One region of the Arthrobacter sp. 9MFCol3.1 genome, then DNA from elsewhere that is predicted to be linked to it. Evidence: riboswitches for the same ligand, from Rfam matches in the RefSeq annotation. Region 1 holds a riboswitch; each other region holds the start of a gene.
The links. A riboswitch is a leader RNA that binds a small molecule or an ion and turns the genes downstream of it on or off. The one in region 1 is predicted to bind cyclic di-AMP.

Region 1 (9,670 bases):
CTCAGGAACCTGATCAGTTGCCGGCGCCGGATGCCGGACCCACAGCGCCCGCCGGGGCCAAAGCCACCGGCCCCAAGCAGGGAATCCGCCCGCGCGCCGGCGTGCCCGTCTGGCGCACCGGCAAGCCTGACGCTTTCCTGGCCGCCGCCGTCGACGTCGCCCGCGCCGCGGTGGAGGGCATTGCCCCCGCCGAGCAGATCGGCGAGCACATCGGTGCCCGCAGCGAGGGCGACCGCCTGGTGACCCACCTCTTCGAATCCAGGCTGCCCGGCTACGGCGGCTGGCAGTGGTACGCCGTGCTGACCCGCAACTCGCGGTCCAAGGTGGTCACGGTGGACGAACTCGGCCTCCTGCCCTCCGAGGACTCCATCCTGGCGCCGGCCTGGGTTCCCTGGGCCGAGCGGGTCCGCCCGGAAGACGCGCAGGCTGACGAGACCGCCGAGACGCCGTCCGGTTCCGAGGCGCCGTCGCAGGCGTCCGACGCCGACCAGCCGGATGATGCCAACGCCGACGCCGCTGCGATGAACGACGACGACGCCAACGACGACGAGTCGAACGACGACGAGCGGGAACGCTCCGCGGGCGAGGCCGACTAGCGGTTGGAAGCGTCCGGGAGCGTGTCGAGGGAGGGCTGGGGCTGATGTCCACGTTCAAATCCCTGCACATCCTGAACTACCGGATCTGGTTCGTCGGCGCCCTCATCTCCAACGTTGGCACCTGGATGCAGCGCACCGCCCAGGACTGGCTGGTGTTCGCCCACCTGACGGCGCACGATGCCGGGGCGGTGGGGATCACGATGGCCCTGCAGTTGGGTCCGCAGCTCTTCCTGGCACCCGTGGCCGGGCTGGTCGCCGATCGTTTCAACCGCAAGCGGCTCCTGGTGCTGACCCAGTCAGCCATGGCGCTGCTGAGCGCGGGGCTGGGCATCCTGGTGGTCACGGGTGCGGCGCAGCTCTGGCACGTCTACGCGTTCGCCCTGATGCTCGGGGTGGTCTCGGCCCTGGACGCCCCCGTCCGGCAGACCTTCGTCTCGGAGCTGGTCCAGGACGACTACCTGCCCAATGCGGTGGCCCTGAACAGCGCGTCTTTCAACGTTGCCCGGATGATCGGCCCGGCCGTCGCCGGCGTGCTCACGGCCGCCGTCGGGCCCGGCTGGGTCTTCCTACTCAATACACTCACCTTCGTGCCCCTGTTGCTCAGCCTGGCGAAAATCCCGTCGTCGTCGCTGCGCCGGCTGCCGCGTGCACCTGCGGGCAAGGGCAGGATCCGGGAGGGGCTGCGCTATGTGAGGTACCGTCCGGACCTGGTCGTGGTGCTGGTGGCGATCTTCATCGTGGGAACCCTGGGACTGAATTTCGCCCTGTTCATCGCGGCCATGGTGGGGACGGAATTCGGCCTCGACGCGGGGGCCTTCGGCCTGATGAATTCGATCATGGCCATCGGTTCCGTCGCCGGGGCCCTGTTGTCCGCCGGCCGCGGCAAGCCACGGCTGCGGGTCATTTTCGGGGCGGCCGCCGCCTTCGGCGTGACCTCGGGCATCGCAGCGATGGCCCCGAGTTACTTCTGGTACGGGGTCGCACTTGTGCCCGTGGGGCTGTTCGCGATCACCATGATGACCAGCGCCAACGGGTACGTCCAGACCACCACGGAGCCCGTGATGCGGGGCCGGGTGATGGCCCTCTACATGGCGATCTTCATGGGCGGAACTCCCCTTGGTGCGCCGCTCGTCGGCTGGGTGGCAAACACCGCAGGCCCCCGCTGGTCCATGGCGGTCGCGGCCGGCGCCGGCCTGCTGGCGGCCCTGATCGGGCTGGTGTGGATCATCCACGCGAAGCACCTGCGGCTCCACTTCAACCGCCGCGCCCGCGGGCTGCGGTACTTCCGCGTCGAAAGCGGGACGGGCGCGGCCGGTGCCGGCCTGGACGCGCGGCCGGAGGCACAGCCGGGCGGACGAGCCTGAAACGACGACGGCGCCGTCACGGTTTGGGTTCTGTGCGGCCGTGACGACGCCGGACGCAGGACTACTTCTTCAGTTCCGCCACGACGAAATCGATGCACTCGAGCAGTGCCGAGACATCGTCGGGCTCGATCGCCACGAAGGTGGCGATGCGCAGCTGATTTCGGCCCAGCTTGCGGTACGGCTCGGTATCGACGACGCCGTTGGCGCGGAGCACCTTGGCGATGGCCGAGGCGTCGATCGATTCGTCGAAGTCGATCGTGGCGATCACGTTCGAGCGGTCCTCGGCCTTGGCCACGAACGGCGTGGCGTATTCGGACGCTTCGGCCCAGCGGTAGATGCGGCCGGCAGAGTCCGCGGTCCGGCCGGCGGCGAAGTCCAGGCCGCCGTTGGCGTTGAGCCACTGCACCTGGGCATCGAGCGTCACCAGGGTGGCCAGCGCGGGGGTGTTGTAGGTCTGGTTCAGCCGGGAATTGTCGATCGCCGTCTGAAGGTCCAGGAAATCAGGGATCCAGCGGCCGCCGGCCTTGATCCGGGCCGCCCGCTCAAGGGCCGCCGGGGAGAACAGGCCCAGCCACAGGCCGCCGTCGGACGCGAAGTTCTTCTGCGGCGCAAAGTAGTACACGTCCGCCTCCGCCACGTCCACGTCCAGCCCGCCCGCGGCCGAGGTCGCGTCCACCAGCACCAGCGAGCCCTCGTCGGCGCCGGCCACGCGCTGGACGGGTGCGGCAACGCCGGTTGAGGTCTCGTTCTGCGGCCACGCGTAGACGTCGACGCCGGCCTCCGCCCGGGCGGTGGGGCGGGTGCCGGGTTCTGCCTTGATGATGGAGGACTCGGCAAGGAAAGGTGCCTTGTTGGTGGCGGAGGCGAACTTTGAGCCGAACTCGCCGAAGGACAGGTGCTGCGCCTTGTTCTCCACGAGCCCGAAGCTGGCAATGTCCCAGAACGCGGTGGATCCGCCGACGCCCAGCACCACTTCATAGCCTTCCGGTGCCCGGAAAAATTCGCTGAGGCCGTTGCGGACCGAGCCGACCAGGTTCTTCACGGGTGCCTGGCGGTGCGAGGTCCCCAACAGCGTCGACGAGGCCGCGGCCAGGGCGTCCATCTGCTCCGGCCGGACTTTCGACGGGCCGGCGCCGAACCGTCCGTCCTTGGGCAGGAGGTTGGCGGGGATCGTGATGCTGGTGTCGCTCACAGTGGCTCCAATTTTCGGCTGGTTCGTAGCGTGGCTGGGAGGTGGCGGGCAGGGATGGCTACCACGGACCCCCCTTTTCATACTGCCTGTCCTATTTTGCCTGACAGCTCCCGGCGATACGGAAAAAGGCCTGTCATAGTCCGGTCATTGAGACACCAGGGGACGGCTGGCCGGCTGGGGCTGAGGCAATAGCTGCAGGCCGATCGAAAGATTATCCGGAGTAATTCAAAATAGGCTAGGCTGGCATGCGAACGTACGGCGGTTCCCGCCAGGGCGCATCCTGCATGCAGCCCGCACGCGGTACGGTGGGAATGACGCTAGGACTGCGCTCGAGGAGCTGAGCTGAATGACGGATCTGATCGATACCACGGAGATGTATCTTCGGACCATTCTGGAACTTGAAGAAGAAAACATCGTTGCCCTCCGCGCCCGCATCGCCGAACGGCTCCGCCACTCCGGCCCCACTGTGTCCCAGACCATCGGCCGGATGGAGCGCGACGGGCTGGTGGTTGTTTCCGGCGACCGGCACCTTGAGCTGACGGAAACCGGACGGAAACGCGCAATCGGCGTCATGCGCAAGCACCGTCTGGCCGAACGCCTCCTCGCGGACGTGATCGGGCTCGACTGGGCCTACGTCCATGAGGAAGCGTGCCGCTGGGAGCATGTCATGAGCGAACGCGTCGAGCGCAGAATCTTCGAGATGCTCAACCACCCGACAGTCTCACCCTACGGAAACCCGATTCCAGGGCTTGCGGATCTTGGCGGCGTGCCCAACGGCGCCCCCGTGGACAGGGCCGTGAACCTGCTGGAGGCCATGGCCGGCTACGGTGTGAGCTCCCGGGTTACGGTCAACCGGCTCGCGGAGCCGATCCAGGTGGAGCCGGAGCTTCTGGCCCAGCTCGACGAGGGCGGAATCAGGCCAGGCGCGCTGGTCTCGCTGGAGCGGGTGGGGGAGTACATCTCGGTCCGCGTCCCCGATATCGAAGGTGCCCTGGAGCTGCCGCCCGAGGTAGCCGCGCACGTCTTTGTAACAGTCGCCTGACCAGCCACTCCGCGCCGGTCATGGGACGACCCATGAGTTGTGCACAATTGCGATTACGGATTTATTACCGGGCGGCTTAATCACCTATAGTTAGTGGCCAGTACCGATACCAAAGCGTTACCTGATCCGAAGCCGAGCCCTGCCAGCGGATCAGTCGCAGAACCACCTCCTGGCAGGGGCGGGGGAACCACTTTCGGCTGCTACTTCGGCAGCCTTGGGGTGAAGTCCGTCAGCGGCAAGCAGCTTCCACCGAAGGATCCCATGGGATCCTCTGTGCCTGGTGCTTGCAACGGCGGACCGGGTCTTTGATCTCTCTGACCCGAATCCGACAGCTAACTCCGCAGGCCATCCAGAGAGGAACCGTTCTTGACCACCCAGACCGCCAGGGGCCGTCGCCGCGCGACCGGTCCCGCTCCGGAGCCGCGGCCCGTCGTGGCTCACACGGCCGAACGCCCGCGTGACGTGCACCGCGATGAACGGCGTCACCGGCGCAGCCCGTTCCGCCAGGTCACGGACTTTGCCGCGGCTAGCGGAGTCGGGCAGAAGGCCGGGATCGCGCTGGCCGCAACTGGTCTGGTTCTCACCGTGACGGTTCCCGTCACGAGCCCGGTGATGGCTTCGAATCCGGGCGGGTCCGGCGCGCTCACCGCTGCCGTGCAGCCGGATGTCACGGCCGCCGCCGCCGCAAAGGTTGATTTCAACCGCACGGCCGTCACCACGAAGGGTGATCCAGACGGGAAGCTCAAGCAGTTGCTGAGCGCCCAGTCTGTGGGCACCATCACCCGCGCGGCATCGGCGGGCACCCTTGGTGCGCCGCTGGACCAGCTGGTCACGGCCTCACCCTTCGGCTACCGCGTCAGCCCCATCACTGGGGGTGCGGGGGAGTTCCACCGCGGCCAGGATTTCGCCGCCCAGTGCGGCACGGCGGTCCACGCGGCCGCCAGCGGCACCGTGACCTTCAACGGTTGGCATCCCTTCGGCGGCGGAAACCGCGTGGTCATCGATCACGGCAACGGCCTGGAGACCACGTACAACCACCTGTCCTCGGCCTCGGTCCAGGTCGGCCAGAAGGTTTCCCGCGGTGACGTCGTCGCCATGAGCGGGACCACCGGCGCCTCCACGGGCTGCCACCTTCACTTTGAAGTGATGGTCAACGGCGACGTCGTTGATCCGCTCGGCTGGCTCTAAACAAGACGATGGGCTGCTCTCAACTCCCCGTGACACGCCGTGATCTGAATGTGACATTGGCTCCGGACTGCTGTAGGGTTTGAAGCACGCCAACTTTTCCGAAGTTGGCGCTCTTGAGTGGATTGCCTAGCTCTGCCACCGCTCAAGGTCCGTTCGCATTACATCGTCTGGCAGGGGCGGGGGAACCAATTTTGGCCTTCGAAAGAAGGCCTTGGGGTTAAGTCGCAAAGCTTCCCAGGAAGCAGCGCGGCCGGGTGACTCCCATCCGAATCCGACAGCTCACCTCGTAGGCATTGGGAGAGGCTACTTTCGTGTCTTCACGCCACAATTCTGCGCGCATGCGCACCGGCGAGGCTCTGTCGAGCCCGCTGGAATCCACATCACGTGCCGCCCTTGCCGGCGCCCGGATTGGATCACGTTCCGCAGGCTCAATCTCTACCGAGCCCGGACAGCATGCAGTTTCCGCTTTTGGCGCGTCTTCGCAGTACACCCTTCGCTAAGTAACCCATTTCGGGGCGATCCGGCGTACCCCCAAGATGCCGGAGCGTCCTCAGTCCGTGCCCGAAAGCGCGCGGTCCAAGGATCACGAAAGAGAGAACTTAATGACTACTCGTGCAAACGTTGCACGGCACCGCGCCGAGGTCACCAAGACCAACTCGCTGGCTGTTATTGCTAAGGCTGTCGGCGACAACGCCGGCGGCGTGGGCCGTCAGGCAGCGGTCATCGCCGCAGCTTCCGGTCTGGTCCTGACCAGCGGAATCGCAGCCAACGCTGCTGAAACCAATGTTCAGCGCGAATCCACCTCCGCTTCGGCCCTGGAAGTCCAGTCCGCAGCTCCGGCCACCATCTCGGCCGCTTCCACCATCGCGATCTCCTACGAGAAGCCCGCCGTGACCACCACGCCGGCTCCCGTCGTCGAGGCTCCCAAGCCCGTCGTGAAGGTCCAGGACGCTACGGCCTCCCGCGCCGGCGGCACCGAGCTTGGCGTCAGCGGCGGCGTCGCTGCCCAGGCTCCGGCCGGCATCGGAAGCGGCGCTGGCGCGACCATCGCCGCCGCTGCCTACGCACAGATCGGCGTGGCGCAGGACTGCACCGCCCTCGCCACCAACGCACTGGCCGCGGCCGGCATCCACTACCACGGCTGGCCGGCAGGTTACCTGTCCCTCGGCCGCACCGTGAGCGCCGGCGAGGCACGCCCGGGCGACCTCGCCTACTACCAGAACGGCGGCGTGGGCATGGCTCACATCGCGGTCTACGTCGGCAACGGCATGGCAGTGCACGGCGGCTGGAACGGCGGCACCACCGCGCTGTACAGCGTAAACGTCGGCTCCGGCCCGGTCTTCATCCGCGTCGGCGCCTAAGCACGAACCCCAGCTTTTCGAAAGACCCCCGCCTGCAGGCGGGGGTCTTTTGCGTTGCCGCGCAGTGAACTTTCCGCGCCGGGGACTGCGCCGGTGAAAAAATATTCGGCGATCCGGCACTTGAGTGTTTACTCTTGTGTTGTCGATCCATAGCCCGACCATGCAGAGGGCAGCCGGCCCTCGTGCCGCTGGCGGGTGCGGCCGTGAAGAGGTATGCGGATGCGCACTCTCGTTCTGAATGCTGGATATGAACCGCTGGCGGTCATCACCTTCCGCCGGGCGCTCGTCCTTGTCCTGACCGGAAAGGCCAGCGTAGTGGCCGAAGGGGACGACCCCGTTGTCGGCCCCCAGGACATTTTGGGCCGCCCGTCCGTGATCCTGCTGAACCGCTACATCCGGCCCAGGTACAACACGATGACTGCGGTGAGCCGCCGCGGCGTGCTGCGCCGGGATGCCCACCGCTGCGCATACTGCGGCAAGGCTGCCCACACCATCGACCACATCCAGCCCAAGTCGCGGGGCGGAGCCGACTCCTGGGAGAACCTGGTGGCGGCCTGCCTGCGGTGCAACAACGCCAAGAGCGACCATACGCCGGCGGAGATGGGCTGGAAGATCGGTTTTGTCCCGGGCCCGCCAAAGGGCGCCATCTGGCAGATCAAGGAACTCGAGAAGCCGACGCCGGCCTGGGATCCATTCCTGCTGCCTGAATCGGCTGCCTGACCCGCCTCCTGGCCTGCTGCCTGATCAGCTGGTGGGATTGATGCCGGCGCACCTCACGGCTTGGTCGGCGGCGGCCGGCGCCGCGCTACGCTGAAGCGATGGAGTTCGATGCCATCATTCTCGCCGGGGGACGGGCCTCCCGCCTCGGCGGCGTGCCCAAATCCGGGCTGATCTTCGACGGCGCCACCCTCCTGGAGCGGTCACTGGGGGCAGCGGGCGCGGCGGCGCGCACCGTCGTCGTCGGCCCCGACCCCGGGGGTCTGCCCGGCGGCGTCCTGACCTGCCGTGAGGACCCGCCCTTCGCGGGGCCGGCCGCAGCCATCGCCGCGGGCCTGGCTGCCCTGGCCGCCGACCGCGCAGGCCGGCGCGCAGCCGCCGCGCCGTTTACCCTGGTTCTGGCGTGCGACATGCCGCGGTCCGCCGACGCGGTCCGCGCGCTGGCCGACGCGCTGGCCGCAGGTACGCCGGAACGGGACGGGCCCGACGGAGTCATGGCAGTCTCGGCCGACGGCCGGAAGCAGCCGCTCGCGGGCTTTTATGGCACGGCCGTGCTACAACGTTCCGTCGCCGACGCCGCATCCCGGAACAGGCTGGAAAACGCGTCGGTCTTCGCCCTTCTTGCTAGGCTGGACGTGCGGGAAGTTCGCGTTCCCCCGGGTTCCACCGACGACGTCGACACCTGGGATGACGCGTCCGCACTAGGGGTATCCGGCAGGATTCCCGACGGCGGTCCGGGCTCCGGCCCGGCTCTGCGCAGCTGAACTCGACCATGGAGGCAAACGGTGAAAAGCCAGGATGAAACGCTGGAAGACTGGTGCCGTGCCCTGCTCCAGGCCCTGGAGCTGGACGACGTTGAGATTGACGTGAATGAGGTCCTCGCACTGGCCGGCGTGGCCGCCCATTCCGTGGTGCGCCCGGCGGCGCCCCTGACCACCTTCATTGCCGGCTTTGCCGCCGGTCTGGCCTCGGGCTCCGGGCAGGCCACGGACTCCGTGTCCATGGAGGCGGCGATGGCCGTGGCCCGCCGGCTCGCCAAGGACTACGCAGCCGCCGAAACTTCCGGGGCATGACGGCTGCGGCCCCGGACGGCAGGGGACCCGCTGCCCCTGGCAGAGATGGCGGTGGAGACGGAGTCAGAAACGGCGGTGGAGACGCAGTCGGCGATGGCGGTGGAGGCGGACCCCGCATCACTGCGGGCGGGGATGCAGTGGGCAAGGACACCACTGACCAGGATGCAGCGGACGAGGACACCGCTGACCGGAATGCAGCGGACCAGGACACCGAGGGCCAGGATGCAGCGGACGAGGACACCTCGGCGGAGCCGCACAGGCACCTGGCCCACACGTGGCAGGAGGCCCGGCAACTCGCGTTCGACTGCGCCGTTCCCATCCCGGCCGCCCCTGTCCCGCTGCGGCAGGCGCTGGGCCGGACCCTCGCGGCGGACGTCGTTGCCCAGCAGGACATGCCCCATTACGCTTCTTCCGCCATGGACGGCTGGGCCGTCAACGGCAGCGGCCCCTGGATCCTGGCCGAACCCGGCCAGCGGCTGGCACCGCATCAGGCCAGCCCGATTGCCACCGGCGGCCTCATCCCGCCCGGGGCCAGAGCGGTATTGCGCAGCGAAAGCGGCATCATCGGTGCCGACGAAGACGGCCTGCCCGTCCTGAAGCTGGGCGGCACCGCGAAACCAGGGGACCCGCGCAACGGCGAGCACATCAGAAGGGCCGGAGAGGAAGCCGCCGCCGGGGACGTCCTGATCATGCGCGGCACCGTCCTGAACCCTGCCCATCTTGCCCTCGCCGCGCTGGCTGGAAGCGATACCCTTCCCGTGCTCGGCAAGGCCGTGGTGCGCCTCGTCTTCACTGGCTCCGAGGTCGTGACGAGCGGGATGCCGGCACCAGGGCAGGTCCGCGACACCTTCGGACCCCAACTGGCCGCCGTGGTGGGAATGCTCGGCGGGATCTGCACCGAAGAAGTGAAAGTCGGCGACACCTACGCCGAATGGCTCGCGGCGCTGGAGGATACCGATCCTGCCGGTGAAAACCTGCCCGCCGACGTCGTGATCACCACCGGCGGCACGGGACGCTCCGGAACGGACCACCTCCGGCGCTCGGTCGCCGAACTCGGCGGCCGCCTGCTGATCGACGGAATCGCCATGCGGCCGGGCCACCCCGCCGTGCTGGCCGAGCTGCCGGACGGCCGTTACA
Region 2 (9,670 bases), on a different contig from region 1:
AAACCCCACCCCGAGGGATACCTCCGGGCGGCCTCCCTGCTGGGTGTCGCCCCGGCCGACGCGGTGGTGTTCGAGGACGCCCCGGCCGGCATCGCCGCGGGAGTCGCCGCCGGGGTCCGGACCGTGGCGGTGGGACCCAACGCCGGCGAATTGCCGGACGGTGTCCTCCACATTCCCGACTACTCCGCGGTTACCGTGACCATCCACGTCACCGGCGCCGGCTTGCGCACCCTGTCCTTCACCTTCTGACGATGGCGACGCCGTCCTAGCGACGACGACGACGCCGCCCGGCCCGACGACGGCGCCGCCTGCCTAACCGGCCAGCAGGTACACGCTGGTCCCACCCACCGTCTGGGCCGTGAAATTGGCCTGCACCCAGGCGGCAATCTGTGCGGCATCGTTGGCTCCGCTTTCGCCCGGCATGAGGCGCCCGGCAATGAAGTAGTGGATCTTGCCGTCGGCCACGTACTGCTGGAACTGCGCCAGGGTCGGCGCGGGGTCCGTACCGTTGAACCCGCCCACGGCCATCACCGGGAGCTGCGTCGCCAGCTGGTAGCCGGCGGCGTTGTTGGATCCGACGACGGCGGCGGCCCACGTATGAGCCCCGGCGTCTGTCTGCAGCGCGGTCACGAGCGCCGCCGACGGCGTGCTGGCCCCGAGCAGGCCGCCCATTCCGCCCGCCCCTTGGCCGCGGCCGATGCCCGCGCCGGCGCCAGTCCCGTTGCCCGTGCCGTTGCCGTTTGCCGCCGTGGCACCGCCAAAGCCGCCTCCCGCCGCACCGCCGAGGGCCGGCGGCATCCCGGCCCCGCCCCGTCCGGACACGGCCGGTCCGGCGCTGACAATCGAGCCGCTGTGGGCCGTGGACGCGGTGGACAGCGAGTAGGCCAGCGGCCCGGCGAGGGCGGCGGCGACGGCGAGCGCCGCCGTCGTCCGCGCCATGGTCCTGGACGCGATCATCCCCGTCCCCTTGGCCCCCGGGGCCGCGGCGGCCAGCACCAGGCCGGCAGCGGCGAGCGCGCCCAGGAGCGCCACCCAGCGCAGCCACGGCATGTACGCCGCCGTGCGGACCAGGAGTTCGGCGGCCATGGCCCCGGCCGCCACGATCGCCACCGCGAGGACGGCCGCCGCCACGGGCCGGTTCCGCCGCTGCCAGAGCAGGACGCCGCCGAGCCCGGCGAGCCCGGCGATCCCGGGCGCCAGCGCCACCATGTAGTACGGGTGGATGATCCCGGCCATGAAACTGAACGTCAGCCCGGTGACGGCAACCCAGGAGCCCCAGATGATCACTGAAGCCCGTACCGGGTCGGTGCGCGGCGCGCGGCGGCCCAGCCAGAGCAGCCCCGCTCCGAGCAGCAGCGCCGAGGGCAGCAGCCAGGCGATCTGGCCGCCGAACTCGCTGTTGAAGAGCCGGAACAGCCCGGGCGTGCCCCAGCCGTTGCTGCCCCCCACACTCCCGGTTTCATCCCCGTTCAGCCGGCCCAGGCCGTTGTAGCCAAGCGTCAGCTCCAGGATGGAGTTACTCTGCGAGCCGCCGATGTACGGGCGGTCCGCCGACGGAATGAGTTCGACGGCGGCCAGCCACCAACCGGCGGCAACGGCCATCGCCGCCCCGGCGCCGAGCAGGTGAAGAACGCGCCTGCCCGCCGCTGCCGGCGCCGCGAGCAGGTAGGCCACGGCAAAGCCGGGGACAACCAGCAGGACCTGCAGCTGCTTGGTGAGGAACCCGAAGCCCAGCAGCACCCCGGCGAACAGCAGCCAGCGCACGCGCGCGTCCTGGATGGACCGCAACACGGCGTAGGCGGCCGCGGTCATCACAAGCACCAGCAGGGCGTCGGGGTTGTTAAACCGGAACATCAGCACGGCCACTGGCGTCAGCGCCATGACCGCACCGGAGAGGAGCCCCGCGCGGTGGGCCAGGCCGGCGTCGGCCGTGGCAGGGGCCGCGGCCCGGCGGACGGCCAGATAAACCAGCCAGACCGTGCCGATCCCCATGAGCGCCTGCGGCACCAGGACGCTCCAGGAGCTCAGCCCGAAGATCCGCACCGACAGCCCCATCACCCACAGCGACGCCGGCGGCTTGTCCACGGTGATGGCGTTGGCGGCGTCGGACGAGCCAAAGAACCAGGCCGTCCAATCCTGGGACCCGGCCTGGGCCGCCGCGGAGTAGAACGCGTTCGCCCAGCCGGAGGCGCCGAGGTTCCACAGGTACAGCACGGCCGTGGCCAGCAGCAGCGCCGCCAGTTCCAGCCGCTGCCGCAGCCCCCGGGCGCCAGGGACGGCGCGGGTGCCGCCGGCGGCCGGGCGCTCCAGGCGCCGACGGCCTTCCGGGACTTGCGGCTGCGGCGGCCCCGGCGTGCCGGCCGGCGCCGTGCCGGGGCCCGGGCTCAGGGTGTCAGTCATGGCGGCCTACGCTCCCAGTTTGTAGACCGTGGCGTTGCCCACGGTCTGGGCCTGGTAGTTGGCCGCGACCCAGGTGGCGACCTCGGAGTTGCCACCGCGGCCCCCGCCCATGCCGCCCATGCCGCCGGAAATGAAGTAACCGATCTCGCCGCGGTCCACCATCGCCTGGAACTGTGCGAGCGTCGGGTAGGGGTCGCCGCCGTTCCAGCCGCCGAGCGCGATCACGCTGGTGCCGGTGGCGAGTTCCAGGCTCGCGGCCTGGGTGGCGCCGGAGACAATCGCGGACCACTTGGCGCCGGAGGACTGCAGCAGCACGGTCAGCTCCGCCGAGGACGTTTCCCCGCCGGGGCCGCCGCCCATGCCGTCACTTCCTGGGCCGTCACTGCCGGCCCGGCCGGCCCCGAAGCCGCCGCCCATCGCGGACGCGGTGGGGCCGGAGGTCGGGATCGAACCGGAATGCGGCTGGGCGACGGTCGCCAGCGTCCACGCGGTGCTTCCGAGCCCGCCGGCGAGCAGGCAGAGGATCACGACGCCGGCCGTGGCGGCCTTGCGGAACCGTGCCGGGAGAGCCGCCATGCCGTCCGCCCGCAGGAGCAGGGCCGCGGCGGCGAGGACGCCCAGGACCACGATGATCACCCGGAGCCCCGGCAACCAGGCCGGATCGCGGCCCAGAAGCACGGCGGACCAGATCGAGGTGGCCAGCACCGTCACGGCCAGGACAACCCGGGCGGGCCAGTAGGCCCGGCCCCGCCACAGTTCCAGGGAACCGATGCCGGCCAGCGCCGCGATGGCGGGGGCCAGCGCCACGGCATAGTACGGGTGCACGGTGCCGCTCATGAAGCTGAAGATTCCGGCCGTGATGACCAGCCAGCCGCCCCACAGCAGGAGCGCCGCACGGGTTTTTGAGGTCCGGGCCTCGCGCCGGGTGAACCACAGCCCCGCCACCAGCAGGGTCAGGGCCGCCGGCAGCAGCCAAGACACCTCGCCGCCGAAGCTGGTCCCGAACATCCGGGTGATCCCGGCGGCGCCGCCGAAGCCGACGTTGCCGCTGCCGCCCGGGCCGCCCGCGTTGCCGCCCGGCATCCCGCCCGGCATCCCGCCGCCGGATCCGGTGATCCGGCCCAGGCCGTTGTAGCCGAACGTCAGTTCCAGGAAGCTGTTGGACTCCGACCCCGCCATGTACGGCCGGACCGAGGCCGGGGTCAGCTGGAAGAGCACAATGTAGCTTCCGGCCACGACGGCGATCCCGGCGGCGGCGGCCAGCAGGTGCACGAGCCGGCGGCCAAGGGTGGTGGGCGCCGCCCACAGGTAGGCCAGGGCCAGCCCGGGAACAATCAGGAAGCCCTGCAGCATCTTGCTCAGGAACGCCAGGCCGATCACCGCGCCGGCCGCGGCGAGCCACTTCCAGCCGGCCTTCTCGATGGCGCGCGTGGTGAGGTAAGCCGCCAGCACCAGGCACAGGGTGAGCATCGCGTCCGGGTTGTTGAACCGGAACATGAGGGCGGCCACCGGGGTCAGCGCCAGGGCGCCGCCGGCGAGCAGGCCAGCGGCCGGCCCGGACACCCGCTTGACGGTCAGGTAGAGAAGCCCGACGGCGGCGACTCCCATGAGCGCCTGGGGAATGAGCATGCTCAGGGCCGAGAAACCAAAGATCCGTCCCGCGAGGGCGGGGATCCAGAGGGCGGCCGGCGGTTTGTCCACCGTGATGGCGTTGCCGGCGTCGAGGGAGCCGAAGAGCAGCGCGGTCCAGTCCTTGGTCCCGGCCTGGATCGCCGCGGCATAGAAGGAGTTGGCGTAGCCGCTGGCCTCCAGATTCCACAGGTACAACGCCGCCGTGACCACCAGGAGCAGCGCTGCCGAGGGCCGCACCCAGCGGGGCTGCCGTCCGAACAGCAGCCGGTCCCGGCGGCCCTGCGCTGCCGGGGCCTGGGATGCGGGCAGCTGGGGCGCCGGTTCGCCGTCTCCGGGAACCGGGCGGAGCCTTTCCTGGGCGGCTGGGGTGCTGCCGGCCGGGGAACCGCTCTCGGCTCCGGCGGTGGGGCTGATGGTTGCCGTCATTTACTTGGCCTTTTCTGTGCGGGGGAGGGAAGGATCGGGGGCGCCGGGCGCAGGAACGGCGTCGGTGGGCCGGTGGCGGAAAACCACCAGCCGGAACAGCAGGAACTTCACGGCTGTGGCGGCCAGGTTGGCGGCGGTGACCGTGAGCAGTTCCAGCCAGCGGTCCGGTGCTGCTCCCGACGCGGCGTGAACGAGGGCGAGTGCGCCCGAGGTCAGGGCCAGCCCGATGCCGAAGACCAGCAGTCCCTCGAAGTGGTGGCGTGCGGCCTGGCTGCTGCCCTGGATGCCGAACGTGAAGCGCCGGTTGGCCGCGGTGTTGGCCACGGCGGTGGTGAGCAACGCCAGGAAATTTGCCAGCTGCGGGTCCATGAACCCGCGGCAGAGCAGGAAAATCGCCAGGTAGGCCAGGGTGGAGGCCACCCCGATGCTGCCGAAGCGGACGAGTTGTCCGAAGAGGCTTCCGCCGGGGCTTTGTTCCTGGGCCCGGGCGGCGGCCGGCAGCGGTCCGCGGGCCAGGGCGGCGCGCAGGTCGGGAACCGGGATCCGGCCCGAGACCAGGTCCCGGCTCAACCGTGCCATGCCGCGCAAGTCCGCGAGGGCCGTCTGGACGATGTCCACGCTGGAATCCGGGTCGTCGGTCCAGTCCACCGGGACTTCGTGGACGCGCAGGCCGCACTTTTCTGCCAGGACCAGCAGCTCGGTGTCGAAGAACCAGGCGTTGTCCAGCGTGTGGGGGAGCAGTTGCCGGGCCACGTCTGCCCGGATTGCCTTGAAGCCGCACTGTGCATCGCTGAAGTGGGCGCCCATGAGGGCCTGGAGCAGGAAGTTGTAGCTGCGCGAGATGAATTCCCGCTTGGGACCGCGGACCACGCGGGAGTTGCGGGTCAGCCGCGTCCCGATCGCCAGGTCGGAGTGCCCCGAAATGAGCGGGGCAAGGAGCGGGCCGAGGGCCGCCAGATCAGTGGAAAGATCCACATCCATGTACGCCAGGACCGGCGACGGCGAGGCCAGCCACACCTTGCGAAGTGCGTTTCCACGGCCCTTTTCGGCCATATGGACCACCTTCACTTCGCGTAGCTCGCGGGCTACGCGTTCCGCGGCCTTGAGCGTTCCGTCGGTGCTGGCGTTGTCCGCCACGGTGATCCGGAAGGAGTGCGGGAAGGCGGCGAGCAGGTAGGCGTGGAGCCGGCGCAGGCAGGCTTCGAGGTCCCGTTCCTCGTTGAAGACCGGGATGGTGACGTCCAGCAGGGGCGTGCTTGCGCGCGTATCGATGGCTGTGCGCCGGGCGCCGGGGCCGGTAAGCGCCCCGGCGAACGGGCCCGGAGCGGGCGCGTCGGCCAGCGCAAGCCCCGGGGGTGTCTTGGGTGCCGCCGGGCCGGCCGGCGTCGCCGCGGTGCGGGGCAGGGTTCCTGTGGCCTGGTCTGTGAATGTCATGGCTCAACTTTCCCGGCGGCCCTTATGAGGGCTTTAGGGTCAAGCTGTGCTGGGGCTGTGGAAGTCTGGGTTGTCGGGCTGCTCCGGCCGTGGAGACGCAAGGAGGCCCCGGATCCGTGTGGATCAGGGGCCTCCTTGGCGGGGCCGGTTTAGTACCAGTTGTGTGCGTAGTGGAAGTTCAGGGCGCCGCAGGGGGAGCCGTAGCGCGACTTGACGTAGTTCAGGCCCCAGTTGATCTGGGTCCGGTAGTTGGTCATGTAGTCGGCGCCGGCGCTCGCCATCTTCGTGGCGGGCAGGGACTGGACCACGCCGTAGGCGCCGCTGCTGGCGTTCGTCGCGGTGGTCTTCCAGTCAGATTCCTTGGTCCACAGCTTGTGCAGGCACTGCATCTGGCCAGGTGCCCAGCCATAGCGGCCCAGCTGGGACGCGGCGTAGGCCTGCGCCCCGGCAGGATCGTCGATTGCGACCGGCGCCGGTGCGGGGGCAGGAGCGGCTGCCGGTACCGGTGCGGGTGCCGGTGCGGGAGCGGGGGCTGCCGCGGGAGCCGGGGCTGCCGCCGGCGCAGGAGCAGGTGCGGGGGCGGCTGCCGGAGCGGGGGCGGGAGCAGCGGGGGCGGGGATCAGCGCTTCGGCTGCCTTGACCTCCGAGATCTCGGGAGCCACGTTCTTTTCCGCCGGAGCGGTCGGCCCAGCCACCTGGACCCGCTCGAAGTTGAGCTTGGCCAGCGGGTCCGCGATCGTGGCCGTCTGGCTCGCAACGTTCGCCGTGTGGGCGCCCGGCTCTGCCGCCTGGCTGGCGGCGCCGCCACCCAGCAGCAGCGCGCACGCGGCGGTGACGACGCCGGCACGGCGGCCGGTTGTACCGAGTCCGGCGGCGAACCGCGACAGGGCGGATGCCCGTTTGGCCGGTTCGGCGCGGTGGCGCGACTTAGCTGCGCCAACTGAGCGGGAATGCGAACCGCCGTCAGGGCGCGTTTGTACCTGGAATTCAGTCATGGTGGCCTCTCAACGCCGGCGGAGTTAGCTGTCGGGTTCGGATGAGGTCATCCGGCCGCACGGAATATCACGTGTCGGCTTCACCCCGAGGGCGCATGAATGCAGAATGCCCGGGAACTCTGGGTCCCCCGCCTCTGCCTGGTCCAGCGGAATCCGGGAAGCGGCAGAGTTTGGCGTCCGTCCGGATATGCGGCACCGATGGCGGCGCACTCTTAAGACGCTACAGGACCCAGCCGCTTAAGTCACATTTTGGTAACAGGAGTCACAGTGCCGGGGTGTCGCGTTGCGCCGGGTTCGCCGATCGACCACCCAAGAGTCCCGGTGGCGCCGGCCGCGCCGTCTATGCCGACGGCGGCGCGGCGGGCAGGCGCACGGCGAACTCCGTGCGGCCCGGCCGGGACGTAACCTCGACGGTTCCTCCGTGGGCCTCCACGATCGACTGGACAATGGACAGGCCCAACCCGCTGGTGCCCTCGGAAGTCGGCGCGGCGGTCGCCGTGCCCTGGCCTCCGCGGCTGCCGGAAACGGCGCCGGAGGACGGGCGGGCGGCGGCCCCGGACCCGACCCCCGCCGTCGCGACCGCCGAATTGGCGGGGAGGGCTGCGGGACTCGACGCCGGATTGGTGCGTGAGGCGTCGGCCCGGGCGAAGCGGGCGAAGACCCGGCCGATAAATTCCGGGGCGATGCCGCTGCCATTGTCTGTCACGGTGACCACGGCACTGCCGTCAGCCGAACGCATGACGCCCGTGACCACCTTGGTCCCGGGTTCGGTGTGCTTGCGCGCATTGGACAGGAGGTTGGCGAGGACCTGGTGAAGCTGGGTCGCATCACCGCGCACCACCACGGGCTCGTCCGGAAGTTCGAGCTGCCAGATGCGGTCCGGGGCCATGACTTTCTCATCGCTGACCGTCTCGACGGCCAGTTGGGTGAGGTCGACGTCGGAGATCTTGAGCGGCTGGCCCTCGTCCAGGCGCGCCAGCAGCAGCAGGTCCTCCACGAGCGTGGTCATCCGCTCGGACTGGCTTTGCACACGGGCGAGGGACCTCTCGCCGTCGGGGGTGAAATGCTCGGTCATCCGCATCAGCTCCGTGTAGCCGCGGATGGCCGTGAGCGGGGTGCGGAGTTCGTGCGAGGCGTCGGCGACGAACTGCCGGACCTTCATCTCGCTCTCCTGCCGCGCTTCGAGGGCGTTGGAGACGTTGTCCAGCATCTTGTTCAGCGCGTAGCCCACGCTGCCCACTTCCGTTCCGGGATGGGCTGCCGACGTCGGGACGCGCACCCCGAGCGCCACCTCGCCGGCGTCCAGCGGGAGGCGGGAGACCTTGGTGGCCACCTCGGAGAGCTGTTCCAGCGGCTTCATGGTCCGCCGGATCAGGGCCGTGCCGGCGAGCCCGATCAGCACGAGCCCGCCTGCGGACACCACCACCATGGTCCAGACCAGGGAGGTCAGGGTGTTTTGCTTTTCTGCCAGCGGCAGTCCGGTCACAATCACGTCGCCGTACGGCGCACGCGCGGCCGTGAGCCGGTAGGCGCCGGCCGAAAGGGTCCGGTCCACGGGCACACCGTTTGGGGTGAGGGCCAGGAGAACCTTGTTGTCGGCGGGGGAGAGGCTCTTGACCGCGCCGTCCCCGGCCAGGAAGCCGGCCCTACTGACTTCGTCGTCCACTATCCGGGCGTTAAGCGTCCCGACGCCCTGTCCCCGGGCTTCGAGGGGGTCGGGGCGCCTGCCCGAATCGTCCGAGGAGGGCCGGCCGAACTCGCTCGAACGGTGGGAAGCCTGGTCCAGCTGGGTGTCGAGTTGCCGGGTGAGGAAGAGGTCCATGGAGGCGTAGCTGAACAAGCCCACAGCGCCGCAGATGGCCACGAGCAGTGCCATGGCAACCAGGACCAGCCTGGTGCGCAAATGCCACGTGGACGGGTTGCGCCAGTCGCGTCCGGGGACGCGGGTCATGCCGGAAAGTGAGGGCACGGATCAGTCCGCCGGTTTCAGGACGTACCCGGCTCCGCGCACCGTGTGGATCATGGGAGCGTGGTTGGCGTCGACCTTCTTGCGGAGGTAGGAAATGTACAGTTCCACGATGTTCGCCTGCCCGCCGAAGTCGTAGTCCCAGACGCGGTCCAGGATCTGGGCCTTGCTGATGACCCGTTTCGGGTTTTCCATAAGGTAGCGCAGCAGCTCGAACTGCGTGGCGGTCAGGTGCAGTTCCTCCCCGGCCCGGGTGACTTCGCGGGTGTCGACATTGAGCACGAGGTCTCCCACCACGAGTTCGGCGGTGTCCATGGCGGCCACCCCGGAGCGCTGGACCAGCCGGTGCAGGCGCAGCAGCACCTCTTCCATGCTGAACGGCTTGGTGACGTAGTCATCGCCGCCGGCTGCCAGCCCGGTGATGCGGTCCTGGACGGCATCCTTGGCCGTCAGGAACAGCGCCGGCACCTCCGGCGCGAACGCGCGGATCCTGCTCAGCAGTTCGACGCCGTCGAACCCGGGCAGCATCACGTCCAGCACCAGCACGTCGGGGCGGAACTCCTTGGCCAGCCGGACGGCGCCGGGCCCGTCCTCGGCCACGGCCACGGACCATCCGGCCATCCGCAGGCCCATGCTCATGAGTTCGGAGAGGCTGGGCTCGTCATCCACCACGAGGGCACGGATGGGGGAGCCGTCCGGATGCGTGAGCTGGGGAAGGTTGTTGGTCATGGAGTGCGAAGTGGCCATGGGACAACTCTCCGATCTGCCGGTTAGGCGCGGCTTTGGGGACCCTGTGCGGCACCTGTGAATCCCAGCC
Region 3 (9,670 bases), on a different contig from region 1:
AGGCGCAGCCGGGCGGGGACCTGGCCCTCGGCGGGGCAGAACTGGCCGATACCTTCCGGCGGCTCAGGCTGATCGACGAATACTGGCTATACGTCCATCCGGTACTGATTGGCCGGGGCAGGCCACTGTTCAAGGCTGCGGACAGCAGAGCCCAGCTCCGGCTGCTGGAGACACGGGCTTTCAGCAACGGAGTGGCGCTGCTGCGCTATGCCGCGTAGCCGGCGCGGCGGCCCCCTGCGGCCATCTCTGCTCCACTTTCTTAAGCATTTCTTAAACGGCTGACGGAAGAGTGGAAGTTGTCGCCTGTCCGGGCGCCCTTGTCCCGAGCCGGAGGATCCCATGACTGGACCTGCCCCTGTTAAGCGCGATACGCCGCCGGGCGGTGATGGAGCACTGAGCCGCAGTGGAGTACTGCGCCGTCCCGACGCCTTGCCTCCCACCGCGGGGCCCCGGCTGTGGGCCCTCCCCCAGATCCGCCACTGGCTGGTGCTGGGCATTCTGCTGTCCGCCGCCGTCGTGGCGCTGGGCGTGGCGGCGCAGCTGACCCCCGGCTTTAGCGCCGCCGAGCTCGGGATCGATCAGGACCTAAGCCATCACCACGCCGCCGCCCTGACCGCCGTCGCGATGGCCCTGAACGTTGTGTTTGGCCCGGTGGCGGGCCTCGCGCTGATCGGCGCCACGGCGCTGTCCATCTGGCTGTTCCGCGGCGGCCTGCCCAAGGCGGTTGCTTTCGGCCTCGTGGCATCATCCGGCTGGGTGGCGAGTGAAATCTTCAAGCTCATCGTGGCCCGCCAGCGGCCCAACCCTGCCCTGCTGTTCGATCCCCTGGCGCCGGAAACGGGTTCCAACAGCTTCCCAAGCGGCCACGTGTCCTTTGCGGTGGCACTGGGATTCGCAGTGTACTTCCTGGCCCGCGGAACCCGCTGGGCCAAGGTCACGGCCGCCGGGGCGGCGGCGGTGGCCCTGATCGTAGCCTGGTCACGGCTGTATATCGGCGTCCATTACCCCACCGACGTCGCGGCGTCATTCCTGGCTGCGAGCGCAGCCGTGGTCTTGCTCGCGGGACTGTGGAACCGTGGTGCGCCGCGGATGGCGGATTGGCGTCGGGTGACGTCCGGCGGCCGGCCGCTGGGCGCTGAGGGGAAATGATAATGCCCGCCCTCAACGTTCTTGCCGTCCTTCCGGCCGCCCCCGCCGCCGGAACACCGTCCCTGCTGGACCCGGCAAGCCTGCTCGCCGGGTTGGGCCCAGCCGCCTTGGGTGTGATCGCCCTCATGGTCTTCATCGAATCGGGCGTGCTCTTTCCCTTCCTGCCCGGCGACTCCCTGCTGTTCACCGCAGGCCTTCTGCACCAGCAGCTGCAACTGACGTTGCCCGTGCTGATCGGCGTCGTCACCGCGGCCGCGGTCGCCGGGGACCAGGTCGGCTACATGCTCGGACGGAAATTTGGCCGGCGCTGGTTCAAGGACGACGCCCGGATCCTGAAGACAGCGCACCTGACCACCACGGAGGACTTCTTCCGCCGCCACGGCGGGGCCGCCGTCGTGCTGGCCCGCTTCGTCCCCATGGTCCGGACGTTTGCTCCCCTGACCGCCGGGATCGCGCGCTATGACTACAAATCCTTCACCCTGTGGAATATCACCGGCGCCGCGGCATGGGCGGCCTCCGTGACGATGCTTGGCACCTGGCTGGGGCACTTTGACATCATCGCCAGGAACATCGACGCCATCGCCGTGGCCATGGTGCTCGTCTCCGTCGTGCCGGGGGTGGTGCAGCTCCTCAAACGCCGCCGCAACTCCCGCGGCGCATCCGCATCCGCAGCCAACGCCGCCGGCGACACGGCGGAGGAACCCGGGGGCGGACGGCGGACTGAGGAAATGGCCGCGGAAGAATAGCTGACATGACTTCCGCTGAGCTTCCCTCCCTGCTGCTCGTCGAGGACGACGCCGTCCTGGGACCGCTCATCGCCGAGCTCCTGGACCCCGACTACCGGGTCCAGTTGGTCACCAACGGCCGCGATGGCCTCCACCAGGGGCTGACCGGGAGCTGGGACGTCATGGTCGTCGACCGCGGGTTGCCCGCCATGGACGGCATCGCCCTCATCACGGCTTTGCGGTCGAAAGGCATTGCCACGCCCATCCTGATCCTGACCGCACTGGGCGATCCCGACGAAAAGGTCAGGGGACTGGACGCCGGCGCCAACGATTACGTGACCAAGCCGTTCGACGCCGGCGAGCTGGCAGCACGCCTGCGCGCACTGACGCGCTCCTTCCCTCCCCCGGCCCCGGCACCGGTGGCGATCGGGGACTGGGAACTGGACCCGACGCAGCGCTCCGTCCGTTCCATCTACGGGCAAACGGTGCCGCTGACCGCGAAGGAAGGCCAACTGCTGGCAGCCCTTGCCGCGGAACCGGACCGCGTCTTCACCCGGGACGAGCTCCTCGCGGCGTGCTTCCACGCCTCGGAGCAGCCCGGCGTGATCGATACCTATGTCCATCACCTGCGCCGGAAGATCTCCAAAGCCGTGGTCCGCACGGTGCACGGCCTCGGATACCAGATCGGCGATGCTCATGAGTGACGGCCGGCCGGCCGGCGGAAATCCGGACCACTCCGTCCTGCGCAAGGCCTCCCTCAAGGTCGCGCTGCGGATCAGCGCCGCGTGCGCGGTCATGGTTCTCGGGCTGCTCGCCGCCACTGCGCTGTACCTCACGAACCAACTGGCCCATCCTGAAGTGCCGCGTTCGGCGGCGGCCGGGGCGGCCTACACATACCTGGATTCCAAGGATGTCCTCGAAGCCATGATCATCGCCGGAGTGGCGGGAATCCTGCTGGCCGGCATCGTCGGGTGGCTCAGCGCGCGCAGCGCCATCCGACCCCTTAGTGAGGCCCTGGCCAGGGAGCGGCGTTTCGTCCAGGACGCGAGCCACGAATTGCGCACCCCGTTGACCATCTTGGACACCAGGATCCAGCTGGCCCAGCGCAACACTGTGCCCGGCTCCAAGCAAAGCCAGGACCTGGCCCGGATCCGGGAGGACGCCGCGACGCTGACCGGGATTGTCAACGAACTGCTCCTCGCGGCTACCGCGGAGGCCCCGGCCCACTCCGCACCCCCTGCCGACCTGGCCGATGCTGCCGCCGGCGTCGCCGTCAGTCTCCAGCCGGTGGCAGAGCAGCGGAAGGTGCGCCTGGAATTCTCTGCCGATGCCCGGCCGCTGGCCCGGATCGAGAAGAACGCGCTGCGCCGTGCCGTGCTGGCCCTGGCGGACAACGCCCTGGCCCACACGCCTCCGGGCGGCCGCGTGTCCATCATGACCTCAATCGAGCAGAAGCGCGCCGTGATCACCGTGGCGGACTCGGGGACCGGAATTACCGGCGTCGATCAGGCCCGGATCTTTGACCGGTTCGTGCGGACGGCCGGCACCGGCACCTCACAGGGACAGCGGAGCTTTGGCATCGGGCTGGCCTTGGTCCGGGAGATTGCCGTCGCTGCCGGGGGCACTGTCGAGGTGGCCGCGACCGGGGACGAGGGAACGGTCATGAAGTTGACGCTTCCGCTCAGTGCGAGCGGGAATCCCTGAGGATCCTGTGCCGGAGAAAGGCGGTGCCGCCGGGAGCCCGGACCCCCAACATGCAGAGACAGGAAAGACCGGCGATCGATTTGCCCCCAAGGGAAATCGACCGCCGGTCTTTCCGGACTGTCTGGCCCCGGTCGGGGCCATACGGCTTAGGCGCGGACGAAGGTCACGCCGCCGGTCGCGGTGAGCCACGACAGCGGGTGCACCATGGTCTGGTTCTTGCCGTTCATGCCGCCGCTGACCACCTGGCCGTTGCCGGCGTAGATGCCGACGTGGCCGGACTGGACCACCATGTCACCGGGCTGAGGCGTGGCCACTACGGCTCCAAGGCCAAGGAACGCGCGGGGGCCGATGTCGCCAACGGGCTTGCCCGCGGCGCCAAGGGCCTTCTCCACCATGGCGGTGCAGTCCTGGGTGATGCCCACCTGGCTGTAGGCGGCCGAGAGCATGATGGCGTTGCGTCCGCCGGCAGCGGGCGCCGCGGCCGGCGCTGCTGCCGGAGCGGCCTGCACCTGGACGGTCGCCTTGGGCGCTGCCACCGGGGCTGCAGCGGGCGCTGCCGCCGGGGCTGCAGCGGGAGCCGGAGCCGGAGCAACGGGCTTCTCGATGACCGGCGCGGCAACAGAATCCACTGCGGGGCGCTCGAAGCTGATCTTGACGCTTGAATCGGCGCTGACGGGGGCGCTGACCTGTCCGGTGACGTCGATGTTCGACGCCGGAGCGGAGTCACGCTGCACGGGGGCGGTGGCGGCGTTGGCGGCCATTCCGCTGGTCAGGACCAGGCCGGATGCGGCGGCGAGGACGGCGGCATGGCGCGCAAAAGTATTGACTGAAGTCATGATTGTAGCCTCTCCCAATGCCTGCGAGGTGAGCTGTCGGATTCGGATGGGAGGCACCCGGCCGCACTCCCGGGCCCGTCGTGGCGGGCACTGTGCGGCTTCACCCCAAGACCTGCATATCAGCAGGTCAAAAGTGGTTTCCCCGTCTCTGCCGGACGTTGATGCGAGTTACCCCCGGGCCGCGGCAGAGTTAGGCAATCGGCTGGGGAGCGCCCGTATCGGAGACAACAGGCACTCATCAACCGTAGCGCGAACCGCACCCGAAAGTCACATTCAGGTAACGGAGGCGGTGATGCCGAGCCGCAATTTGCCCATAGGGCGGCGCCGTTTCCGAACATAGGATGATGCCATCAGCACCACCGGAAGCGGAGGCCCGAAATGAACAGCCATTGTGTCGCCATCTGCCAGTTGAGCACTCAGCCCCAAGAGGATTTCGACGTCAACACCGAGCTGCTGATCCTGGACGGCGGGGACGTCCATGTGAGCACATGGGACGCGGAACCGCGCGACGGGGGCTTCGACGAGCACGTCCTGAATGACCGGGTGGACGCGCTCGGGTACATGGTTGTCAACGACTGGGCCTTCCTGGACGGGAAGGCCTACGCAGTAGTGGAACGGCGGTCGGGAACGGTGCCGGCGGGCCGCGGCGAACCGTGACCTTCCTGTCCCTGGCGCTGATCGCCGTCATCGCCCTGGCTGGCCCCCTGCTGGCCCTGCCCGTGCGCTGGCACTTGCCTGTCATGCTGGGTGAGCTGCTGGCCGGCATCGCGATCGGGCGCTCAGGCCTGGCCCTTGTGGACCCCGCGGATCCGACATTCACCCTGCTGGCCAATATCGGCTTTGCGCTGATGATGTTCGTGGCAGGCACGCACGTTCCCGTGCGGGATCCGCACATCCGTGGCGCCCTCGGGAAGGGCTCGCGCCGGGCGATTGTGGCCGCAGCGGCAGCGGTGGTGGTCGGAACCGGCATCGGGCTGCTGTTCGGGACTGGACATGCTCCCCTCTATGTCGTGCTGCTGGCGTCTTCGTCGGCCGCCCTGGTGCTTCCAATCGTCGATTCCCTGCGCCTCGGCGGGCCAGATGTCGTGGACATGACAGCGCAGGTGGCAATAGCCGACACAGCCTGCATTGTGGCGTTGCCGCTCCTGGTGGATCCGCCCCACGCAGTCCAGGCGGCGCTGGGCGTCCTCGTAGTGACCGGGTGCGCGGTGGGGCTCTTTGTCGGCCTGAGCTGGCTGGAGCGCCGGGGAATCCGCCGGCGCGTGCACCGGCTCTCGGAAAGCCGCAAGTTTGCCCTGGAGCTGCGGATCCAGCTGGCCGTACTGTTCACCCTGGCCGGTGTCGCAACGTGGAGCAATGTTTCTGTGATGATGGCAGGCTTTTCCTTCGGCCTGGTGATGGCTGCCGTCGGCGAACCGCGGCGGCTGGCCCGGCAACTGTTCGCGCTCAGCGACGGCTTCCTGGGTCCGCTCTTCTTCGTCTGGCTGGGTGCCTCGCTGACGCTCAGGGACCTGGCCGGCCACCCTGACATGATTGCCCTCGGCCTGGCACTGGGGGGCGGGGCCGTGCTGGCGCACGCCGGCCTGGCTTTCCTGGGACTCCCGCTGCCTCTCGGGGTGTTGTCGGCGGCCCAGCTTGGCGTACCGGTGGCCGCGGCGAGCATCGGCACGCAGCTTCAGGTCCTGCTCCCGGGCGAGGCCGCGGCCCTGCTGGTGGGAGCGCTGGTCACCATAGCCGCGGGCGCCGTCGCCGGGTCACGGGCGGCGAGGACGTTCGCGCTGCCGGCAGGTGCCGGCGGCAAGTCCGGGGATCCCGGCAGCACCGTCGGGCAGGGCGATCCTGGAGATCCGAAGGCCTGACAGTCCGGATGTCTGCATGTCCGACGTGCCTGAGTGCCTAAGTGCCTGAGTGCCTGAGTGCCTGAACCAGCCGATCCGGCGGCGAAGGTCCGGTTCGTCATGCCCCGACGGACGTGAATTGCAGTTCCGGCCTCCGCTTTGCCATCTCCGCCAGGACCCGGGAGACCGCGTCCCGGACAGCCAGTCCGTCGGCGTCGAACTTCCCGCCAGGCTCGCCGAGCACCGCGTTGGCGTGCCGGACAAACCTGTCCCAGTCCCCCGCGCCCGCGCGCAGCGCCAGCAACGGCGAGAGCAGCGCGGCCCGGCGCAGCCAGACATCCGGCTCGCGCACCCATCGGTCCAGCACGCTGTCGGCCCGTACCCTGGCCAGAACATTGAGTCCGTCCACCAGGGGCCCGACGACGTCGACGGCGAGCGGATCCACAAGGTCCGGCACCCGCGCCTGCCGGATGAACCCCTCCAGCCGGGTGAGGTCGGCGTTGGTCAGCAGCTTCACGTTGTTCTGCAGCAGGACCACGGCGGCCAGCCGGCGCTCGAAAACCGGCGCTGCCCGCAGTTCCGAGCCGTCCAGGTCGGAGCCCTCCAGTTCCGGGCCCCACAGTTCGGAACTCAGCGCAGCGACCTCATCACGGGAGAGTCCGGGATAGCGGCGGCCGGCATCGCGGACCGTGCCGCGCACGGCACCCACGGAGGTGCCGTAGAACCGAAGGCCACTGCCCGCTGGCTCCGTTTCCAGCCGCGCCTGCAGCTGCTCAGCGCGGCGCCAGGATGCTTCCCGCTGCAGGGAGCGGTCGATGAATTCGCCGGGTTCACTCACGGGTCCATTCTTTCCCCTCCCAGCTCACAGCCGAAACGCGGTGCCAAGCCGTCCTGAACGGCGGGCGTGGACCGTCCAGATCCCCCGCCGGCCCTGCCTGGCAGGTCACCACTATCTGCGCGGGAGGTTTGCGGGCTGAGGTAACGGTCCGGTAACGTTGGCCGCTGGCCGTGAGGCCCGGCCCGAATGCAGGGCCCCGGACCGCCCCTTCGCAGGGCCCCGTTGCGCCGTTCGGCGTCTGCTCGCCCGTGCCTTGCGGCCGGGGCCGGATGAAACTTTCCGCACTATCCGCCGCCCTGGCAGCGTCGGTTGTGTGTGCCAGCCACGAAAGCCCGGAGGGGTCCGTTGTTCAAGAAACCGCTGTTCAATAAATCAAGGCTCAATAAGTCAACGCTCAATACATCAACGTTCAAAGATGCACGGCCGAAGGCACGCCTGTCGGCACCACAGCTGAACAAGGTAGCGATTGCGCTGAGCCTGGGAGCGCTGTCCCTGACCGGCTGCAGCGCTGGCCCCACGTCCGGCGCCGCAGCCGTTTCCCCGGCCACCGAGGCCGCTCATTCTGCTGCGGACTCCACGTCCTCGGCGGCAACCCAGGCCTCGCATCCTGCCGTGAAAGCCACGGCCTCGGCGGCCGCAACGCCGAAGCCGGCGGCCCCCTCGGCCCCCAAACCTGTTTCCGGCACGGCCGCTGCACCTGTGGCCCCCGGAGCCGGTGCGGCACCTGCACCGGCCGCCACGGCAGTCGCCCCGGCAACTGACGCACAGGCGGCAGCCGCTCCGGCACCGGTAACGGCGGCCGCCGCGCCCGTCGCGGCCCAGGCCGCCGTCGCCGCGACGGGCGACGGGTCCCAGGCCGCCACGGCCCGGGGCTGGGGTGCGGTTGTTGCGGGTGACGAGTTCTCCAAGGCGGGCGCCCCCGACTCCACCAAGTGGAGCGTCTTCAAGGGGTCCGGACATGCCGGCAAGGGTGTCAGGAGCCCGCAGGCGTGGTCAGTCGCCAATGGCGTGGCAACCGTCAGCGGTGACTCGGCCGGCACCACGGGCGGCATGTCGGCCAAATTTGCGCAGCAGAAATACGGCAAATGGGAGACGCGCATGCGGACCAACGCCCGCGACCCCGAGTACCACCCCGTGCTGATCCTGTGGCCCAACAACAACACCTCGCCCAACTGCGCCGAGATTGACTACGCCGAGGGCAGCACCAACACCACGCAGATCAAGTTCTTCCTTCACTACGCCTGCGGCGGCTCGAACTTCCAGACCACGGCGGCCAAGACGATCGACACCACCCAGTGGCACAACTACGCAGTGGAGTGGACTCCTGCCGGCATCACCGGCTACATCGACGGCGTGAAGACCTTCTCCGACACGAACCCCGCGCACCTGCCCTCCGTGGGCATGCATCAGACGTTGCAGCTGGACTGGTTCCCCGACGGATCGGCCACGAAGCCTTCACAGATGCAGGTTGACTGGGTCCGCGTCTACAAATAGGACCGACACCAGGCAGCCCCGCGCCCTGTTGCGGCGCGGGGCTGCCCTGGCGTTGGCCGCTGGTACGCCGCCACAGATGGCAGGACTCAAACTTCCTGAAGTTCCCTGGCGAGAACCGCTGAGACGAGCATCGAACCGGCCGCCGTCACGGCGTCGATCACCGGAACCCCGAGCCGGCGGCGGAGCACGTCCGCCATGCCGATGCTGCTCAGGCCCGTGCTGGCCTGGACGATCACGTCGGCACCGGCGTCGACCAGCATGTGGGCCGCAGCGAGGGCGTCGAAGATCCCGGCAGGCATGAGGAACGCGTCGGGTGTTTCGACCCGCCCCTGCCCGTCAATGAGCAGCATGCGGTCGCCCAGCGCATCCGAGATCGGGCCCGGTACGTGTGCGCCGAGTCCCAAAACTCCAATCCGGCCGCCGAAGGTCAGAGCCGCGGCCGCCGCCGCGGAGCCCGCCCCGATGACCGGGATATCCACGGCTGCCCGTGCGGCGGCCAGCCCGGGGTCGGACGCACAGCTGATAATCAGGGCGTCGGCGTCCCCCGCCATGTCCCGCGCCAACTGGGCAACCTTGGGTGCCGCAGACTCGAGCGACGCCTGGTCGTAGACGCCGGACGGCTGGTCCGGAATACAGCGCGAGGTGACGGTAAATCCGAATGCTTCCCGGAGGAGTTTCCCGTGGGCGTGAAGCAGGCGTCGGTCCGACGTCGTCATCACCCGGATCAGTCCAACACGCATGGCGTACTACCTTTCGAACGGAATGCTTGGTGCGAAGCTACCCGGCGAGTATTTCCGCGTCTTTTCGGGCAGATGACCAACACAAGCGCTGCAGCGGATACGCCCCGTGGCGCCAGCGGCCGTTAGCATTCCGCGGGCAGCGGCGACGTGACGTGTGCATGAAACTTGGCGAAAACTTCGCTCCCGTGTGGTGTTGGTGGCCCGGCGTCGTTGTAGGTTTGTCACGGTGGCCCGTCTTAGGACCCGGGTGCAGTACCCGGGATTGGGGGAAGGCGGCAGGCCGGTTCCGGACTCAGCCGGAACGTTGACCAAAGGAATAGCCATGTCGGTGGAGCCGTCGTCCACT

Region 2: it holds a riboswitch for cyclic di-AMP, as region 1 does, so the genes downstream of both, C560_RS0117840 (hypothetical protein) here and C560_RS0115625 (M23 family metallopeptidase) in region 1, are expected to answer to the same signal.
Region 3: it holds a riboswitch for cyclic di-AMP, as region 1 does, so the genes downstream of both, C560_RS0103805 (hypothetical protein) here and C560_RS0115625 (M23 family metallopeptidase) in region 1, are expected to answer to the same signal.

The regions. Positions count from the first base shown of each region.
Region 1 is NZ_JIBJ01000018.1:50,351-60,020, reverse strand. It holds gene C560_RS0115645 (DUF3027 domain-containing protein) at 1-596, shown strand, start outside; gene C560_RS0115640 (MFS transporter) at 641-1,960, shown strand; gene serC (phosphoserine transaminase) at 2,022-3,152, opposite strand; gene C560_RS0115630 (metal-dependent transcriptional regulator) at 3,499-4,194, shown strand; cyclic di-AMP (ydaO/yuaA leader) riboswitch at 4,345-4,556, shown strand; gene C560_RS0115625 (M23 family metallopeptidase) at 4,561-5,382, shown strand; cyclic di-AMP (ydaO/yuaA leader) riboswitch at 5,520-5,689, shown strand; gene C560_RS0115620 (NlpC/P60 family protein) at 5,985-6,743, shown strand; gene C560_RS0115615 (HNH endonuclease) at 6,963-7,463, shown strand; gene mobA (molybdenum cofactor guanylyltransferase) at 7,562-8,224, shown strand; gene C560_RS0115605 (DUF6457 domain-containing protein) at 8,246-8,533, shown strand; gene C560_RS0115600 (molybdopterin molybdotransferase MoeA) at 8,530-9,670, shown strand, end outside.
Region 2 is NZ_KK211131.1:90,641-100,310, reverse strand. It holds gene C560_RS0117860 (HAD-IA family hydrolase) at 1-249, shown strand, start outside; gene C560_RS0117855 (ArnT family glycosyltransferase) at 313-2,400, opposite strand; gene C560_RS0117850 (glycosyltransferase family 39 protein) at 2,407-4,458, opposite strand; gene C560_RS0117845 (bifunctional glycosyltransferase family 2/GtrA family protein) at 4,459-5,892, opposite strand; gene C560_RS0117840 (hypothetical protein) at 6,042-6,887, opposite strand; cyclic di-AMP (ydaO/yuaA leader) riboswitch at 6,887-7,046, opposite strand; gene C560_RS0117835 (sensor histidine kinase) at 7,228-8,838, opposite strand; gene C560_RS0117830 (response regulator transcription factor) at 8,860-9,600, opposite strand.
Region 3 is NZ_JIBJ01000004.1:212,988-222,657, reverse strand. It holds gene C560_RS0103830 (dihydrofolate reductase family protein) at 1-218, shown strand, start outside; gene C560_RS0103825 (phosphatase PAP2 family protein) at 340-1,149, shown strand; gene C560_RS0103820 (DedA family protein) at 1,152-1,895, shown strand; gene C560_RS0103815 (response regulator transcription factor) at 1,901-2,578, shown strand; gene C560_RS0103810 (sensor histidine kinase) at 2,571-3,578, shown strand; gene C560_RS0103805 (hypothetical protein) at 3,725-4,414, opposite strand; cyclic di-AMP (ydaO/yuaA leader) riboswitch at 4,419-4,621, opposite strand; gene C560_RS0103800 (hypothetical protein) at 4,823-5,071, shown strand; gene C560_RS0103795 (cation:proton antiporter) at 5,068-6,273, shown strand; gene C560_RS0103790 (DNA alkylation repair protein) at 6,371-7,090, opposite strand; gene C560_RS21190 (glycoside hydrolase family 16 protein) at 7,436-8,584, shown strand; gene C560_RS0103780 (aspartate/glutamate racemase family protein) at 8,671-9,324, opposite strand; gene C560_RS21185 (hypothetical protein) at 9,647-9,670, shown strand, end outside.